DNA from 4 places in the Pseudoalteromonas sp. SCSIO 43088 genome. Region 4 is predicted to be linked to each of the others. Evidence: predicted binding sites of a transcription regulator. Region 4 holds the regulator's gene; each other region holds the start of a gene.
The links. Region 4 encodes sigma-54, which starts transcription at its own class of promoters, with help from an activator protein. Its sites were predicted from a motif close to GTTGGCACGNNNNTNGNNT; they were not measured.

Region 1 (4,921 bases), 570 kb from region 4:
CTACACTTAGATTAACGATAAAGGTTAGTGAATATTGGGGCCAATAGGCCCCATTTTTTTAGATAAGCAATTATGTCTGAATACCAATATCCGGCTGAGCCGGTTTTTTACCAAGAAGAAATTAAAAAAAGCACGTTTATTGTGCATATTGCCCACACCCCAGATCTTGCGGCAGCAAAAGCCTTTATCAAAGAGATTCAAGATAAATACAGCGATGCTCGTCATAATTGCTGGGCACATGTTGCGGGTAATCCCGGTGGTAGTCATGTGTATGGCTTTTCTGATGATGGTGAGCCCAATGGCACAGCAGGTAAGCCAATGCTTAATGTATTAACAGGCTCTGGTATTGGTGAAATTACAGCGGTGGTAACCCGTTATTTCGGGGGCATCAAGCTTGGTACAGGTGGGCTAGTTCGCGCTTACGGCGGTAGTTTAAATAATGCCATGCGCGAGCTTAAAACCATTACCAAGGTACCGAGTGTTGAACTAGTTGGTCAAAGTGATTACAGCGTACAAGGTGCAATTGAGCAGTTATTAAAAAATCAGTATCAGGTGCTTAATATCGAAAAACAATTTGCAGAGAACATCACATGGCAAATTGAAATCGATAGCCGTCAGGCAGAGCAAGCGATTGATGATATCCATGAATTGACTCATGGCGAAGTTAGCCTAAAAGTCAGAAAAGTTTGAAATGTAAAAATAATACATTCCGTTTACTTACAATTAAGGCTGTAAGACAATAAACTGTATTAGCTAAACATTTAATAAGAAAGCGATACGCCTAGATGCAATTTCGTACCATAATAAAAATTCTCGGCCAGCTGGTGGCGCTATTTAGTATCACTATGGTGCCTCCGGCACTGGTGTCTTTGATCTACAAAGACGGTGGTGGTGTGCCATTCGTTCTCGCTTTCATTTTTAGTGTTGTAATTGGTTTAGCAGCTTATTATCCAAACCGTCATGAGCATGGTGATCTTAAAGCCCGTGAAGGCTTCTTGATTGTAGTCTTGTTCTGGTTGGTACTAGGTACCTTCGCTGCGGTGCCTTTAGTGTTCTTACAAGAGCCTAATCTTTCCTTAGCTGACTCCGTATTTGAGGCCTTTTCTGGGCTGACAACAACAGGGGCTACCGTACTTACGGGCATAGAATACCTACCTAAATCAGTCCTCTTTTATCGCCAGCAACTGCAATGGCTAGGTGGTATGGGGATCATCGTACTCGCAGTCGCGGTACTGCCTATGCTAGGGGTCGGTGGTATGCAGCTATACCGTGCAGAAACACCTGGTCCGGTTAAAGACTCAAAAATGACACCGCGTATTGCCGATACCGCAAAGCATCTTTGGTATATCTATGTATCGCTGACGATAGCTTGTACGCTTGCGTATTGGGCTGCAGGAATGGATTGGTTTGATGCAATCTGTCATGCGTTCTCTACGATTGCGATAGGCGGCTTCTCTACCTACGATGCATCAATGGGGCAGTTTGATAGCCCATTAATTAACTTTATTTGCGTAGTGTTTTTGCTGATCGCAGCCATTAACTTCTCGCTGCATTATGCGGCGGTAGCTTCACGCAATATTCGTGTTTATTTACGCGACCCTGAATTTAAAGTGTTCTTATTGATTCAATTAGCATTGGTCATTGTCTGCTTTACTGTGCTGTCATCAAATAATATTTATGCCGATGGTGATGAGACTCTCGACCAAGCTATGTTCCAAGCGGTATCAATGAGTACTACCGCGGGCTTTGCGACTGATAACTTCTCAGCATGGCCACTGTTCTTACCTATTTTACTTATTTTCTCAAGTTTTATTGGCGGCTGTGCCGGCTCTACCGGCGGTGGTATGAAGGTAGTGCGGGTGTTCTTACTTTACTTACAAGGTATTCGTGAGCTCAATCGTCTTGTGCACCCAAGAGCTATTTATTCAATTAAATTAGGCCGAAAAGCACTTCCAGATAAAGTTGTAGAAGCTGTTTGGGGCTTCTTCTCTGCGTATGCGTTAGTGTTCGTCATTATTATGTTGGCGCTGATGGGCACCGGCATGGATAACATCAGTGCATTCTCAGCAACAGCTGCTTGCTTAAATAACTTAGGCCCAGGTTTAGGTGAAGTCGCTGCTCATTACGGAGCGATTTCTGATACGGCAAAATGGCTACTTACTATTGCGATGGTATTTGGTCGTTTAGAAATATTCACCCTGTTAGTGTTGTTTACGCCAACCTTCTGGCGAGGCTAACCATAGTAAGGTGATTATCTAGAAGTGGAGGCATTACTGTGCCAAAAACTCAAAAACAACGTAATCTAGAAAAGCTAACCTGTATCCCTGCGGGTAGCTTGGTAGATGTTGAAATTACCACACCAACCGACAGTAAACGCGTAAAAACAGAATTTATTGGTTTGATGAATGATCAGTACATCATTATCAATTACCCATCAGCAAAGCGTTTAGCAAATGGTAGTGATTTCATCAAAGATGGGGTGATGGTCGTTATACGCGCGGTACTTGAAGCGGGTGGTGGGCAAGTAATTGCTTTTCGTCAGCAAATAAGCGCCTTGGCATCGCATCCTCACCGTTTAATTTTTCTCGAGTTTCCTAAGCAAGTGCAGCTTTATAGCTTACGTAGTGAAGCACGTATTCCTACGTTATTCCCTGCAAACTTAGTCATTGCAGAGCAAAAACTGGCAGGGCTTATTAAAGATATTTCACTCACAGGCGTGCAGTTTGATCTTAATAGCAAGGAGGACTTAAGCGCTTTTAAAGGGCAAAGCTGCCAAATCACACTTAGTAAACGTGAGTTTAATGGCACAGTATGTAGCGTGCGCAAAAGAGCAGGCGGTTTTATGTTCGGTGTACAGCTTGATACGAGTGAAGATGAAATGAAAGCGTTTATGAAAGAGCACTTAATTGACCTTTCTGTGTTGGATATCTAATACCAATTCGCCATTTTGCAACAAAATGGCTATTTTCCTCGATTTAAACCTATAAATATTAAAATTAATTTATAAATAAATTAAAATAACAAATTAAATCAATATGTTATTAATTAAATTAATTTCGATTTTTTTCTTCAAGTTTTGTTGTTCAGATAGAGTTTATTTTCAAATTTCTAATTTTTCTGTTTTCTAATCCGAGTTAATCGCTATTGTCTCCATTTTAATCTTGGTAACTTATTGATTTTAAAAGAAGCGTAAAACCAACCACCGAGCTTGTTGCAAAACAGCAACAAAAAAATCGCGTTATTTCCCCCTAATTCTCGATATTTTAATTTAATGCACTGATTTTATTGTTCTTTTTAACTTTGGCATCGAAGTTGAAATAGTCTTAGCGAACACAGAGAAAAACTGATTCAGGAACATATCCTTTATCACAGTTGAGACAACATTGAAGGAATAGTGATTATGAAAACGTTACACAAAACTTTAGCACTTGTAGCTCTTGCAACTTCATCAGCAGCGTTTGCCGCTGACTTTGACACACTGGATGTTAATGGCGATGGCGCTATCAGCAAAAGCGAAGCATCAGTAAGCGAAACGTTAATGAGCCAATTTAAAGAGCTTGATACAGACGGCAACGGTGAGCTGTCTAAACAAGAGTACTCAAAAGCTTAATTTCATTGTAAGGACACGCTGAAAAGGACTTCTAACTCAAGACAGCACATTTTGAAGGAATGACATTATGAACACAGTAAATAAAACACTAGCACTTATGGCACTTGTATCTTCATCTGCAGCATTTGCGATGAGTGATTTCGATACTCTAGATGTTGATGGCAATGGTGTTATCAGCCAAAGCGAAGCATCGGTAGATGCAGAGCTAATGAGCAAATTCAGTGAATTAGACACTGACGGTAACGGTGAGTTATCGAAACAAGAATTTTCAAAAGCTTAATGTGATTAAGCAAAACCAGTTTATTTAGCTGATTAGTTCTGAGCTGCCAAAGACAGCCTAAATGGATAAGGGAATCCATGACAAAGGACAACACTGGAAGTGTGATCAGCTAACACTCTTAAAATTGAAGGAATATGATTATGAAAACAGTAAACAAAACATTAGCTTTAATCGCTCTTGCATCTTCTTCAGCAGCTTTTGCAGCAACTGATTTTGACACCTTAGACGTAGACGGTAACGGCGTGGTTAGCAAAAGTGAAGCAGCCGTTGACGCAAAAATTATGTCGCAGTTTAAAACATTAGACGTGAATGGCGACGGCGTTCTTACAGAAGCTGAGTTCTCTGAAGCCGAATAACTGAATTAATACGTAGTTATACCAATTTCCACTAAACAGGGATCTCAGAAACGGATTTCACTCTTTTCAAATTTAAGGTAGTTATTATGAAACAGTTAAGCACAACAATCGCAATTTTAGCACTAGCAACGTCATCAGCAGCCTTTGCACAAGGCGTAAGCTTTTCAACATTCGATACTGACGGTGATGGTGTGATCAGCAAAGAGGAAGCGTCTGCAAATATGCAGCTTGAAAAGTTATTTCCAGAGCTAGATAGTGATGGTAATGGCGAACTTTCAAAAGAAGAGTTCGCTCAAATTCAATAGAATCTTTTAGAAAAGTTAGGTACTTTCACTTCAAGAGTCGTAAAGCAGCTGTCATGGCTGCTTTTTTCGTTTATAAGCTTTTTTACAAGAAGATAGCACTTACTTGGAACAGCTTTTCAACAACTGTAATGTGCTTTTTATCAATCAAGAACATGATTACATGGTCGCCCGACTGAATAACCGTATCGTCATGGGCAATCAGTACATCATCGTTACGCACAATTGCACCAATGGTTGTTCCAGCAGGTAGTTTGATATCAGCAATTGCTCGGCCAACAACTTTAGAAGTATGCTCATCACCATGAGCGACAGCCTCAATGGCTTCTGCTGCGCCCTTACGTAACGAATAAACATTAACAATGTCACCACG
Region 2 (4,921 bases), 620 kb from region 4:
GCAAGGCGACACAAACGTGCGCTTAGTTGCTCAGCGCCACTTATAAACCAGTGGACCTTGTATGAGTTTATAGCTAGCGGTGAGTACGACCGTAACATTCGTTTGCTTAGACAGCGCTTAAGTACCAATAAAGAACGTATGATTTGGTGCCTGCAGCAATATATGCCAAGTTGTGCGCGTATAAGTAACCCGCAAGGGGGCTGTGTTATCTGGGTTGACCTTGGTAGCCAATATGATGCGGTAAAGTTATTCCACTTGGCATTAGAGGCGGGGATCAGCATTACTCCAGGTTTGATATTCTCAGCGGGTAAAAAGTACCGTAGCTGTTTTCGCTTAAGTTATGGCTTGCCTTGGTCTGAAAACTTAGAGCAGGCGATTAAAACGTTATCGCAACTGACTGTGCTGGCCAAAAAATAAAAAAGCGCAGAGCAAGCTCTGCGCGAAAGGACCAAGTGTTTTGGTTCAGGGATGTTAATTCATTACTCTGCGTTCTGTTTAAAAGTAAATAGTTGATACTCTTTTAGCTCTGGTACTAGAACCACTAGCTCTTGCTCTTTATGAGCGATATCAGCAAAGCTGCCGCATAACGCATCTGCACGCTCTTCAAGTTGAGCTGCCTGTGTTTCTACACGAGCTTCGATTTGTGCGCCCATGTTTTCCATACGTTGCTCAAACTCATCCATGTCGCCACCTGAACCTAAAAGTTCAGAGCCTAGCGCCACTAAAATACTGCCCATCGATTGCATCATGGCTGACTCGACAGCCGATTCGATTTGCTCATCGAATTGGTCTTCAAAGTTTTGGCCAAATTTTTCGAAATTTTGCTGACCCATGGTGAACGCACCTTGCTGATAGAAAGCGTTTTGTACTTCTACGCTGATATCGTCCATTAATTCTGAAATGTCGCTTAGGCCATCAATATTGAAAGCATTTGATACTTCTTCGATGGCTACACCAGCTATTTTTACACCATCAAGTGCGATATTTGCTACTTCAGGAAGTTGGCTGCGTAAGCTGTCTGAGTAATCTGCAATTGCTTGCTGTTGTGAAGCATCAAGCGACACGCTTTGACCATCGATATATAAAGTGTGTTGATCGATGATTTTCATAGTGCGATTATCGGCTGTGTATACTTCTAACTCGCTTGGTGTAATGCGTACATCATTTATAAATTCAACATCACACTGCTCACCGCTGAATGAAATATTTGTATCATTATCGTTATGAGCCATTGCGCCGGTAGCGATAAATAAAGAACTTACTAACAATAACTTTTTCATTTTTTTCTTTCCTGTTTGAAATGACACAAATACATAATCAAATTGAATGCCAAAATTTATAAATTCAATTAATTCAAAATCTTGCTGTGTTTTGAGGCTTTTTCAAAAATTGCGGGGAATAACTTTTTAACCATTTTTTAGTCAAATTAACTAAAAAATACACATGCATAAATGACTTTTATCGAAACGATAAAAAACTCTCACTTTTCAGAAATCAAATTTAGCGCTATTTATTCACAATATTGACATATGACCTATTTAGCATGGGTGTATGGCTTTATTTTGGTGGTTTTTTAGATACTAAATTACTACTGAGCTTTTTAATCTTTGCCAATTCATCGAGCAAATTTTAATCTCAAGAATTGGTCTCAAACACTTTATGGAGTGGGTTGTGGGTAAGACATTTAGTTATGACGCGCTAGATGACGATTTTGTTGAAGACGAGTACGAAATGGTCGGGCGTAATCAACACGACAAGAAAAAGCAACGCGTAAAGAAGAAGTTGGAAGACTATCTTGAACAAAAACGCTTGCGCAGAAACTTAGGCGATGACGACTTTGACGAGTACTTGAACGACTAAGCATAAATTTAGATAAAGAGGCAATTTGCCTCTTTATTGCTTTTAGGCTTTGTTATTTGTCCAGCGCAGCTGCGATGTCTGACTCGAGCTGTTCAGGCTTTGTCAGTGGCGCATATCGCTTAATGGCCTTGCCATCTTTACCAATTAAAAATTTGGTGAAATTCCATTTTATTTTGCGGGTGATAAACCCCGGTAATTCTGATTTTAGGTATCTAAAAACAGGGTGAGCATGTTCGCCATTCACATCGACTTTGCTCATCATTAAAAAGCTAACGCCGTAGTTAATTAGGCAGCCTTCTTTAATTTCTTTTGCATCACCTGGTTCTTGTTTTCCAAATTGGTTACATGGAAAACCAATTATTACTAAGCCTTGCTCATGATACTTTTCATGCAGTGTTTGTAAGCCTTCATATTGTGGAGTGAAACCGCATTTACTTGCGGTATTTACAACAAGCACAACCTTGTTTTCAAAATCAGAAAAGTCAACGGTTTGGCCTTGTAGGCTGGTGGCAGAAAGTTGGTGAAATTCGCTCATAATGATAACTTTTTATTATTGTTGCATTGATTCTAACTTGCTTGGCATTTTTCTAAAAGGGTAAATTTTAATCAGCGGTTTTTCTTACTTGGCGTTAAGCATCGCAGCTAACTTAAAATTATAAACAATCCCATCCCTGCCAGTGTTGTGTAGTATATGTTATGTGTTTTATAGGCCACGATAACAGACACAACAGCAGCACTTAGGTAAGGGTTTTGCCAATCTAGATTTATCCCTTCGTCATTAATAAACACAATGGGCACCCAAATTGCGGTGAGTACTGCAGGGGCGCTAAAACTTAAGAATTGCTGCATTTTCGGGCCGACTTTAAACGGTAATGCGCGGTGTAAAAATAAGTAACGTGTGAAGAAGGTGATACACGCCATTAATAAAATGGTGGTCATCATTGTGTATGCTCCTCTTTTGCTTGCCAGCGACTAATTAGATAACCAACCGTCATAGCGATAAGAGCCGCGGTGACAAGCCAAAGTTGAAAGCCCTGACTTTTTAATAGTGTTGCAACAACGCCTGCGGTGATCACTGTAGCCAGTGTTGCAAGGTTCTTTACACCCGGAATAACTAAAGCAATAAACGTGGCAGCGATGGCAAAATCAAGGCCAAGATTTGTTAAATCGGGAAGGAGACTTCCTGCGACAATACCTAGCAAGGTCCAGATATTCCAAGCAATATAAAAACTAAAACCGGCACTGAGTGCATAAATAAGGCGCACTTTTGTGCGGTACGCTTTGCGATGGTGCGAAAAAGCAAATAACTCATCCGTCAGTACAAAACTCACTGGTAGTCGCCAACGAAAGGGTTGATCTATGACTTTGTGGCGAATAGCTAAACCATATAAAAAGTGCCGTGAGCTAATAATGAGAGTGGTAAATAAGATAGTTAAAAGCGGGGTATTGCCGGCCATTAATTCAATCGCAACGAGTTGTGCTGATCCTGCAAATACCAACAACGACATAGCTTGTGTTTCTAAAGCACTGAAGCCATTTTGAACGGCTAACGAGCCACATAAAATCCCCCAAGGTAACACCGCAAGACATAAGGGGAGCATGTCGAAAAACCCTTTTAGCAAGGCTCTTATTGTTGATTTATGCATCTTATCGCTCATGTTTGTTGTTATGGCTCAGATCAAAACAGCTGAAATAGAGGTGTGTCAAAATAACTGAAGTTTGCAATAATGTATAGCCGAACCCATTGCTGAAATTTCATATCTGCAAGTTATAAGCGTCTTTAAAGGGAAAGTTACAATGTCTAAAGTTAAAGTATGGGATGGCTTTATAAGAAGCTTCCATTGGTTATTAGTTGCGGCCATCGCAACCCTCTATTTTAGTGCTGAAGAAGGTATGTTGGAGCTGCACTTTGCTGCAGGCTACTTCACTCTAGCGCTTATTATTACACGTCTTGTTTGGGGCCTTATTGGTAGTAAAACGGCAAAGCTGTCTGCGCTTATTCACTCACCTGTTGCTGCAATTAAGTCATTTACAAGCAATGAACATAAGGCGGGTCACGGCGCGGCGGGTAGTTATATGGTGATAGCCTTTTTTGCGTTACTCATTGTGCAGCTAACCTCTGGCTTAATGACTAGTGACGATATATTAACGGATGGTCCACTCGTCGAGCATGTATCCTCAGATACCGTAGAGTTTGCCGGTTGGTTACATCATTTAAACTTTGATATTTTGTTGTATGCCATTGTGTTGCATGTAATAGCGATTGTGATTTACCGCATTAAAGGAAAAAACTTAGTGAAACCTATGCTTACGGGTAATAGTGAGCAAGTTGCGGTTACTGAGCCTGTCACTAAATCACCGTTGATAGCTTTTGTTATTTTTGCAGTGTGCTTAGTGGTGCTATTTACGACTTGGGGTGCAGAGCCGCTCAGCTATTTGCTTGGGTAGCAACTTCAAAACATGAAAAAAAGGCGCTAATAAGCGCCTTTTTAGTTTAAATCATAACTAGACTAGTCTTTGAAAGACTTATGGCAATCTTTACAGCCTTTAGCCCAAGCGCCAAATGCTTTGCCGATTACTTTCTTATCGCCACTTTGTGCTGCTACTGCTAGCTCATCAGCATATTGTTGGAAAGCAACTGCTTTTTTCATAAAGGTTTCGTTGTCGCTCCATACAGCTGCAAGTGCAGATGTATCACCCTTGTCAGAACCCGCTACGAAAGCTTCCCAAGGCATTTTAGATAATGCCGCTGCATTGTCGGCACGCTTTTGAAAACGTTCTGCATCAAAAGGTACTTTTCCTTTTAGCATATCGCCCATGTCACCAATTTGTACGCGGATCATTGAAAATGCTGCTTGACGATACTCGATTGCATCGCTTGGCTCTTCAAATACAGAATTTGCTGAAGCGCCTAGTGCCATTGTTGAAAGCATTGCACCCACTACTAATTGTTTTAATTTCATTCCTTTTGCCCCTTAAGATGTCATAAAAGTAAACTAACTGAGTTTTATCTTAGCTCAATATAATATTCAAGTGTATCGCGGTTAATCTTAACTTAAGT
Region 3 (4,921 bases), 330 kb from region 4:
CGCGCCTTTTTTATGCCCAAACAATTCAGATTCTAAAAGCTCCCCCGGCACAGCGCCGCAGTTAATTGCCACAAATGGCCCGTCACTAACATGGCTGTGTTGATGTATCGCTTGTGCAAGCAGCTCTTTACCTGTGCCGCTGGCACCTGAGATCAACACATTCACTTGCGTTGGACCAAGCAATTTAACTTGCTCAAGTAGATGCAACATCGCGCCGCTACGGGTGACAATATTTGTTTGTGTGGGTGTTTCATCACCATGTACACCATGGATCTCGATAGCTTTAGCAAGGCTGTCGAACAGCTCATCTTTATCAACCGGTTTGGTAATAAATGCAAATATACCTTGCTTCGTCGCTTCCACTGCATCAGGTATCGAACCATGTGCTGTCATCATAATCACCGGCATTGAAGGATAACGACTTTGTAACTGGCGATGTAGAGCCATGCCGTCCATTTCATCCATTCTTAAGTCAGTGATCACCGCATCATAGGTTTGGTTTTTTAACGTTTGTAATGCCTCAATGCCACTTTCAACTGTGCTTACCAAATAGCCTTTTGACTCAATTCTAATCGCTAGTAACTTTAATAAACTCGCATCGTCATCTACTAATAAAACCCGTGGTTTTGTTACTTCATTCATGGTTACTGCTCCTTGGTCTCATCACGTAGCAGAAGTTGTTGTTCGATAGTCGCAAGCGACGATAAGGTTTTTTCCATTTCATCACTTAGCGCTTGCTTAGCTTGTTTTGCCGCTAAATTCTGTTGTAAATATTGCTTTTGTAACCAAAGATACTGCTTAATATCATCTGGCCAATAAAAAGCATGGTCACTTTGTTCAAGCCGATTAAGGGCTTTTTCTGGCTCAGAAGCCCCGAGTAAACAAATCGACTCAAACAGACGCTTTAGCTCATTTTCACCAACATAATTTGCTTTATCAGAGCTTGCTTTAAAGCCACCACACTTAGCAGCATGCCAAGCAATGACTGTACTTGTAGGCGGGTATAACGGCTCACTTTTCGGCCGAGGCTTTGGATTAGGTTGCCCTTGAGGTTTCACACCTGTTGTCGGCTCTACTTGCTCTGGCTCAACATGCTTTTGCGTGATCGTGCACCCTGTTATAAAAAGTGTGCCTATAACAAGCATAAAACTGGCTTTATTCGCTAAGCCCATATCAGTTAACTCCTTGGGTTAATTGAATTGGTAAAATGGCTGTAAATACACACCCTTGTGGCTCATTATCTGTAATAGAGAGCTTACCGTTTAATTGTTCAACGGTTTCTTTAACTATGGTTAAACCAAGCCCGCTGCCCATTTCAGTATGTTGTTTTGCATTCTTACCTTGGTAAAAAGCCCCAAACACAGCGGCTTTTTCAGTATCTTCTATCCCTACTCCTAAGTCGCTGACACTCAAAATTAACTGCCCCTGTTTTAAGCTTGCTTTTATTGTCACTGACTCGTGTTCCGGCGAAAACTTCAGCGCATTTGAGGTAAGCTGAATAAGCACCATTTCAAGTAGCTCAATTGAGATAAACAAGGCTTTATTTGGTAACTCGTTAACCCAAGTAATGGATAAATCACGCGCTGATAATCGGTGCTCAAAATGACGCTCAATTTTATTCATCATCAAGTTAAAGTTAAGCTCGCTTAGGCTTTGCTTACTCGTTCGAATCGCGTTGTAACTCAATAAGCTTTCAATCATGGCTCTGAGTCGCACCATACTTTGTGTTATTAACTCAAGGACAGCTTGTTGCTCGCTATTGATTGGGCCAACAATTTCATCTGCAAGTAAATCTGTGCCTTCAACCATCGAAGCAAGGGGCGTTTTTAGTTCATGTGTCACATGGCGTAAAAACGTATCTTTTTGCTGCTCAAGCATATGTAACTGCGCTTGAACCCACTCAAGTTTATTACCTAATTCAACTAACTCTGACGAGCCTCGAACTTGAATTTTTTGCTGCCAATGGCCTTGTCCAAGTTTATCAATTACATTTGTGAGTTCTCTGAGCCGTCCGCTGATCCGCCAAAGAAACCCTCCCCCGACCAATAAAGTGAGTGGAATTAACGCAACCAACCAATTAATAAATGAAGCTTGAAGTGCTTTTAATTGCTGCTGATTTTTTGTGATGCGTAATTCATTTTGCTCTTTGAGCCAATTTGTTTGCTCACTGATAAGCTTACTAGCGGGTGCAAACAGCTCACCATCTTGCTTTTGTTCTATTAATAAATATTGATGCGCAAATTGTAATACCTCAGCCAATTGCCGCCACTGCGAGACATAATCAGCGGTTGGGCTTAAGAAAATGAGCTCATCGACACTTTGCAGTGACGATTGCCACTTGTTGGCAATCAAGCTATCGAGGGATTCACTTTTGAGCACCCAGTTTTGTCGAGTTGCTCGTTCAAGGCTATTTAAGTCTTGTTTGAGGTTGTTAAATGCTTTGGTAATTTCGTAATTGTCACCGACGATTTCTTGAGTCACCGCAAGCTGCTTATTAAGCGCATTTAAAAATAAAATCACCACCAAAGATAACGGTAGTAAAGACAGCAAAATGCTACAGACGAACTGGCCAATAAGACTAGGTCGCCAATTGAGTAACTGTTTTATTTTTATCGCTACTGTATTTTGCATATTCACTCTCAACATAATTGCAGATGCAGATTATTAGTGAACAAACTTAGACACTCGCTGAATCCGACCTTAAAAAGTGCTGATTTTTACCCAAAAACCGATACAAAGTTGCTATTTGGCAACATGCTAACTAATTGAAATAATAAGAATAAACTTTTAACACCTGAAAATCGTTGCAAAAAAGACACAATACCCTGTAACTATTTCGCATTCAAAACCACATAAAATTAATAACTAATTGATAATTAAGAACTTTTAAAATTGGCACTGATTTTGATTAGTACTAAGCAAATTAGTTATTTAGGACACAAAATGAAAGTAACGGCCTTGGCAGCCACCCTGCTTATAAGTCTCATCTCGTTAAGTAGTTATGCACTTGATTTGCAAACAACGTTTAACGAACTCGATAAAGACAGTAATGGTTTTTTGAGTGAAGCAGAAGCATCTGAAGATGCATTATTACATGGCAACTTTACGCAAATTGATAGTAACCAAGATGGCCAAATTTCATTTTCTGAGTTTCAGTCGTTTATTCAATAGGAGATTGTAATGAAACAACTATTAGCTGCATTCTCGCTAATGTTTTTAGTTATCAGCGCCACCGTTTTAGCATCACAAATGGATGTTCGATTTGCTAAATTTGATACAAACGCCGACGGCGAGATTTCATTAACTGAAGCAACCAAACACGATAACCTACTTAAGCAATTTGCCGATCTGGATGAAAACGGCGATCAGGTTCTGTCTGAACAAGAGTTTGAAAAATTTAAACCTTAACGGCTTAAAGTGCTTGCCATAATCCCAGAGGGAATGTGTAAACGGATTTAAATTTTGGGAGTTAAATTATGGCAAGCGCTTTTATTTATAAAGGAGAGTAATTATGAGAATTTTCTGGCTTGCTTCATGTACCTTAATTACTATAAGCTTCAATAGCTTAGCATTGGATGTAAAACAGAGATTTGATCACCTTGATAAAGATAAAAATGGTTTTTTATCTGTGCAGGAACTGTCTTCTCAACCGCACTTGCAAAAACGCATAGCACAGTGGGATACAGATAAAGATCAACAAATCTCGCTCCTTGAATTTAAACACTATTTAACAAACAAGAGTTAAAATAATGTCAAAATTAACCTTTGCCAGCCTAATTTTATGTGGTGTATTTAGCACAATAAGTTTTGCTGCAGATAGTATTGGTGAAAAATTTAAACAACTTGATCGTAATGACGATGGTTACCTGACTCGTTCAGAGTCAGCGAGAGACCCTGCTCTGTGGTCACGTTTCAAAAACTACGACAGCGATAAAGATAATAAATTATCGCTTAGTGAATTTAAGGTCTACGCAAGCAAATAAAGCGTTACAATTAACTATTTACTTGCTGCTGAGTTGCAGTTTACTGCAACTCTGATACTGTTTTCATAAATCAATAAAAACTATTAGAAGATTATGAAACTCATCATCAGCTTACTAGCAACAGCTTCACTTAGCTGCTTTGCCAACACCACTGTTATTTATAATATAAATGGCTACACGCCTACCTACAAAGGCGAAACCCAACACTTTTCTGCACTGGTTTTTAAAGACGGTAAAGTCGTAAAAACAGGCAATGACTCAATTAAAAATAGCTTCCCTGACGCCACCGCAATTGATGGCAAGCAAGCCACGTTGTTACCTGGCTTAGTCGATGCTCATGGCCATGTAATTGGTTTAGGTAATAACCTTTCACAACTTGATGTCAGAAATACGAACTCGGCAGATGAGGTTGGCAAAATGCTGGCTGAGTTTGCCAAAGATAAACAAGGTTGGATCATTGGTCGCGGTTGGAATCAAGAGCAGTGGCCAGGCGGTGAGTTTCCAACTGCAGCTGATTTAGACAAATATGTAAAAGACAAACCTGTGGTGCTTTCTCGCGTTGATGGCCATGCTGTGTGGGTTAATTCAAAAGCCATGGAACTTGCAAGTATTTCCAAACAAACTCCCTCTCCTGCCGGCGGTGAAATTTTAAAGTTAGATTCTGGCTTACCTTCAGGGGTATTCATTGATAAAGCCGAAACGCTTGTTACCCAACATGTACCAAAAGCAAGCCATGCCAGCATTAATACGGCATTAGATAATGCAGGTAAACATCTACTAAGTTTGGGTATTACATCAACCCATGATGCCGGTATCGATTACGACACGTGGCAAGTGTACAAGCAGCGCTCTGAGCAAAATACCCTTCCCGTAAGAATCGTTGCCATGCTAAGTGCTGCCGATCCTCAACTAGAAACCATGCTCAAAGCGGGCAAATA
Region 4 (4,921 bases):
AAATCACGAACAATTTTATCTGATGGGCTGGTCAGCAATGTAGTTAATGAAAGCGCGCCTAAAAAGCAGTTATGCTTATCAACTACATATAAGTCATCGGTACCCTCTGGTAGCTCACCTCGTAAGCGTAAATAGCGCAGTACAACATCGAGAGTAACGTCAGGACGAATGGTAACCGTATCGCTGTTCATCAAGGCACCGGCTGAACGCTCTTGATAAGAAAGTGCTTGAGTTGCTCTCTCTCTATCTTGCGAATCCATGGCACTGACAACGTCTTGATATACAGTATCAGGAAGACTACGTAAAACCTCACCTAAGTCATCGTCGTCCATATCTTCAGTGGCAGCAGCAATGTGCTCAGGCTCCATCTGGGCAATAATGCCAAGACGTACATCTTCAGAGAGTTCTTCTAGAACATCACCACGGACATCTGGATCAACCAGCTGCCAAAGCATACGACGAATTTTATGGGGAGAAGATTCAAGTAAAAGGGCTGTATCACAAGGTGCCGTTTTGGCTAACATTCCGCGCACTTGAACAAATTGACCACTATTGAGTGACTTGGTCACTTGTTTGAGTTGTTGTAGTGGGTAATCTTGTTCAAAGGCTTCTGGCATTGGCGTCCTTACAACTGAAAAAAGTTTAAATAGGCTAAGCAAATACAGCATAGTTGCTTTGTAGTGTATTTGCAGAGATATCGTCGCACTGCGATAAATTTATTAAGAGTTTTGTAATTTAGAAAAGCGAGCGATATAAAAGTAGGATATTTAAAGGGAATTTTAAATATCCGAATTAAGTTTACCGTAAACCTTGAAGTCTTAGCAAATGCTATTCTTGCTCGTGGAAGCGTTGTGCAATTAATTCGCCGATTGCCGTTAATGCAGCATCGGCGTCAGGGCCTTCGCATACAACGCGAACTTCTTTACCCTGACTACTTTCAAGTAGCATTAATGCTAACACGCTGTCGCCTTCAGCTTCTTTATCATCTTGATAAAGCGTAATTTTGGCATCAAATTGCAGTGCTAATTGCGCTAAAACAGTAGCAGCACGAGCATGTAAGCCAAGTTTATTTTGAATTAAAAAGGTATCTTCAGCGTGCATTGTTGGTGCCTAATTAAATGTCTTGTTCGCGGTGGCGAATTTTTACATTAGCATGGCTTTTGGCAAAGCTCTCACCAATTGTTTGCGCTAAGTAAACAGAGCGATGTTGGCCACCGGTACAGCCAATAGCAATAGTCAGGTAACTGCGGTTATTGCGCTCTAAGTGCGGTAACCAAGTTTGCACAAAGGTTTGTATTTGCCACGTGAACTTTTGTACTATGCTGTGGCTAGCTAGGTAATCTTTTACTGGTTGATCAAGGCCGGTTAGTGGCTTTAAATCAGGTTCCCAGTGTGGGTTAGGTAAAAAGCGTGCATCAAAAACGTAGTCAGCTTCTTTTGGAATACCATGCTTAAAGCCAAACGACATAAAAGTAATAATCAGCTTTTTATCTTTTTTACCTAAAATCTTTTCGCGAATTGATTCTGCTAACTGATGAACACTCAGATCAGTGGTATCAATCATAAAGTCAGCGCGAGTGATCAACACATCAAGCAGGATTTTTTCTTGTTTAATGGCCAGATCAAGCGGCAAAGAATCAATAGATAGTGGATGCAAGCGGCGTGTTTCTGAAAAGCGCTTGATCAGAGTTTGGTCATCACTGTCTAAATAGAATAGTGTTGGGTTTGCGAAACCTGGCAGGTACTCAAGAATATCATTAAATTCTTGCTGCTCTTTCGGTAAGTTACGCACGTCGATGCTGACCGCTATTTTATAGTAGTTATCAGACACACTTCGTACGAGCGAAGGCAGTAAATTAACCGGAATATTATCAACGCAATAATAGCCTAAGTCTTCAAGTACTCGTAAAGCGACCGATTTACCTGAGCCTGAGCGACCGCTGATAATTATTAATTCCATTTATGCCTCTGCTGATATGACCTGAAACAGTTGCTGATCGGTAGTAGCACTACGCAGCTGTTTACAAAATTCTTTATCTTTAAGTCTATCAGCAATTGTTGATAAGGTCTTTAGGTGAAGCTGACAGTCACCATCTGGTACGATGAGTGCCACAAAAATATCAACTGGACGATTATCAATTGCATCAAAATTAATAGGGGATTCACTCACTATCACAAATGCATGAGGCTCATCTGCGCCGCTCATTCGGCCATGTGGAATAGCAATACCTCGGCCAATGCCGGTGCTACCTAGTTTTTCTCGGTTGAGTAAAGCATCTAGGATATCTTGTTGCGATAAATGAGGAAGCTGCTGGTGGGCCAGTTCGCTGATATATTCAAGAATTCTTTTTTTGCTATTAAAAAGGACCGCAGCTTTGCTGCAGTCCTGGTTAGTAAGTGAACTTAGTTTCATAATTTAATGTCGAGCTAATTTCTCTTTGTGTTTAATGACTTGGCGATCAAGTTTATCGATCAGTGAGTCAATGGCTGCGTACATATCTTGATGTTCTGTAGAAGCGAACAATTCGCCTCCGTTTACATGTAAAGTTGCTTCTGCTTTTTGGCTTAATTTTTCTACATCTAGAATGACATGAACATTATTAATATGGTCAAAATGCCTTTCTAGTTTCGCAAACTTGGTGTTTACATAGTCTCTTAATGAATCTGTGATTTCTACATGACGACCAGTTAAATTTAGTTGCATAAGCATTTTTCCTTCTATGTAAAACGTCTAAATCAGACTCTTACGCTGATTAGACGGAGGTATTGCTAGAGACTCACGATATTTTGCAATTGTACGTCTAGCTACTTTAATTCCTTGCTCAGCCAATATATCTGCAATTTTGCTATCACTCAATGGTTTAGCTGAGTTTTCTGCAGCGACTAACTTCTTGATTAAAGCGCGTATTGCTGTAGAAGAACACTCACCACCATTTTCGGTGCTGACATGGCTTGAGAAGAAATATTTCAACTCAAAAATACCCCGTGGGGTATGCATATATTTTTGCGTTGTTACCCGTGAAATCGTCGATTCATGCATTTCGACCATTTCAGCAACATCATTTAGCACCATCGGCTTCATTGCCTCAGGGCCATGCTCAAAGAAAGCTTGTTGTTGTTGAACGATACAGTTGGTCACTTTTAATAGCGTATCGTTACGGCTTTCTAAGCTCTTAATAAACCACTTTGCTTCTTGTAAGTGAGAGCGAATAAATTGGCTGTCGCTACTTGATTTAACAGAGCGAGACATCGCCGCATATTGGCTGTTCACTCTAATCTTTGGCATACAATCTGGGTTTAACTCGACTACCCAGCGGCCTTTCACTTTTTTCACTGATACATCAGGTATAACGTACTCAGATTCTTCGCGTACTATGCTATCCGCAGGCTTAGGATTTAAGCTGTGAATAAGCGTCATCACTTCTTTAAGCTCATTTTCTTTAAGCTTAGTCTTTTTCATCAAAGTTCGATAGTCGCGACTCGCTAATAATTCGATATGCTCAGATAAAACCATTTTAGTTTCAGCTAAATATGGCGTATCGGCATCGAATTGGCGTAGCTGAATGCACAGGCATTCTTGTAAACTGCGCGCGCCAATACCCACAGGATCAAATAACTGAATTCTTTTTAAGACCGCTTCGACTTCATCAAGTTCGATTTCTTCTTCATCGTTATTTTGATTAAAGCTTTCGACGATATCTTCACAGCTTACCGTTAAAATACCTGAGTCATCGATAGCTTCTACAATTGCCACAGCAATCGCTTCATCAGTAGGGCTAAATGGCGTGAGTTGCAATTGCCACATCAGGTATTCGTGAAGGGTTTCGGTTGATGCTCCCTGATAGATAGATTCATCTTCAGGCATTGGCCCTGACGATGTTGAAGGGGCGGCACTCATGTACTCATCCCAGGTAACATCCATTGCTAAGTCATCGCTTACGGTGTCTTTATTGAGAGCATCACTACTTTCTTGCTCGTACTCGCTAGGTGCTTCTTCGGCAGACGCGCTGACTTGTACATCGTCAGATTCAGCTTTTTGCTCATTCTTGCCGGTGCTTTCTTCGTTGTAATCCGCTTCTTCCACTTCAAGTAGAGGATTACTATCAAGCGCTTCTTGAATTTCTTGCTGGAGATCCAATGTACTGAGCTGCAACAAACGAATAGCTTGTTGCAGTTGTGGAGTCATTGTAAGTTGCTGGCCCATGCGCAGCTGTAATGATTGCCTCATGTATCCCTAACAATCCTTTTTAAGTTATCGATACCTGTATAAACACAGTTATCGATTTATTGTCATTGTTATAAGTCTAGCAGATGCTCTAGTCGCTGGCGTAATGGTTACAGCCTGAATTGCTCGCCTAGATATACATCGCGTACAGTTTGGTCTGCTAATACGTGCTCAGGTGTGCCTGATGCAATTAGCTCCCCATGAGAAACAATGTAGGCTTTTTCACAAACATCAAGGGTTTCTCGAACATTATGGTCAGTAATTAGTACACCGATACCACGATTTTTTAGGTGCTCAATAATTTTCTTTATATCTAACACTGAAATTGGATCAACACCAGCAAAAGGCTCATCTAAAAGGATAAATTTAGGATTAGCGGCTAATGCGCGAGCAATTTCTACACGGCGTCGCTCACCACCTGACAGCGCCATACCTTGGCTGTCACGAATGTGTTGAATACTAAACTCATCAAGTAAGCTATTGAGTGTTTCTTCGCGGGTGGTTTTATTTAGATCTTTACGAGTTTCTAAAATGGCCATCAAGTTTTGGTAAACCGTCAACTTTCGAAAAATTGACGATTCTTGTGGCAGATAGCCAATACCTAAACGCGCACGGCTATGCATTGGTAAAAGGGTGATATCGTTATCATCAATACTGATTTTACCTTTGTCGCTAGGTACTAGGCCTACAATCATA

Region 1: a site for sigma-54 is predicted at 3,300-3,318, ahead of J8Z28_RS00080 (EF-hand domain-containing protein). Genes of this name have one in related genera too.
Region 2: a site for sigma-54 is predicted at 1,316-1,334, ahead of J8Z28_RS00350 (YggN family protein). Genes of this name have one in related genera too.
Region 3: a site for sigma-54 is predicted at 2,892-2,910, ahead of J8Z28_RS13895 (EF-hand domain-containing protein). Genes of this name have one in related genera too.

The regions. Positions count from the first base shown of each region.
Region 1 is NZ_CP072675.1:17,289-22,209, forward strand. It holds gene pepQ (Xaa-Pro dipeptidase) at 1-15, shown strand, start outside; gene J8Z28_RS00065 (YigZ family protein) at 73-690, shown strand; gene J8Z28_RS00070 (TrkH family potassium uptake protein) at 786-2,237, shown strand; gene J8Z28_RS00075 (flagellar brake domain-containing protein) at 2,276-2,932, shown strand; gene J8Z28_RS00080 (EF-hand domain-containing protein) at 3,401-3,610, shown strand; gene J8Z28_RS00085 (EF-hand domain-containing protein) at 3,678-3,890, shown strand; gene J8Z28_RS00090 (EF-hand domain-containing protein) at 4,031-4,246, shown strand; gene J8Z28_RS00095 (EF-hand domain-containing protein) at 4,333-4,551, shown strand; gene trkA (Trk system potassium transporter TrkA) at 4,634-4,921, opposite strand, start outside.
Region 2 is NZ_CP072675.1:63,938-68,858, forward strand. It holds gene J8Z28_RS00345 (aminotransferase-like domain-containing protein) at 1-417, shown strand, start outside; gene J8Z28_RS00350 (YggN family protein) at 480-1,280, opposite strand; gene J8Z28_RS00355 (PA3496 family putative envelope integrity protein) at 1,672-1,860, shown strand; gene J8Z28_RS00360 (glutathione peroxidase) at 1,913-2,395, opposite strand; gene J8Z28_RS00365 (AzlD domain-containing protein) at 2,503-2,802, opposite strand; gene J8Z28_RS00370 (AzlC family ABC transporter permease) at 2,799-3,506, opposite strand; gene J8Z28_RS00375 (cytochrome b/b6 domain-containing protein) at 3,658-4,308, shown strand; gene J8Z28_RS00380 (c-type cytochrome) at 4,371-4,823, opposite strand.
Region 3 is NZ_CP072675.1:3,009,832-3,014,752, forward strand. It holds gene J8Z28_RS13880 (sigma 54-interacting transcriptional regulator) at 1-642, opposite strand, end outside; gene J8Z28_RS13885 (hypothetical protein) at 645-1,172, opposite strand; gene J8Z28_RS13890 (HAMP domain-containing sensor histidine kinase) at 1,174-2,631, opposite strand; gene J8Z28_RS13895 (EF-hand domain-containing protein) at 2,944-3,171, shown strand; gene J8Z28_RS13900 (PLC family EF-hand domain-containing protein) at 3,181-3,408, shown strand; gene J8Z28_RS13905 (EF-hand domain-containing protein) at 3,512-3,745, shown strand; gene J8Z28_RS13910 (EF-hand domain-containing protein) at 3,750-3,983, shown strand; gene J8Z28_RS13915 (amidohydrolase) at 4,077-4,921, shown strand, end outside.
Region 4 is NZ_CP072675.1:3,343,241-3,348,161, reverse strand. It holds gene mgtE (magnesium transporter) at 1-617, opposite strand, end outside; gene J8Z28_RS15430 (HPr family phosphocarrier protein) at 829-1,101, opposite strand; gene rapZ (RNase adapter RapZ) at 1,115-1,960, opposite strand; gene ptsN (PTS IIA-like nitrogen regulatory protein PtsN) at 1,961-2,413, opposite strand; gene hpf (ribosome hibernation promoting factor) at 2,417-2,704, opposite strand; gene J8Z28_RS15410 (RNA polymerase factor sigma-54) at 2,732-4,228, opposite strand; gene lptB (LPS export ABC transporter ATP-binding protein) at 4,336-4,921, opposite strand, start outside.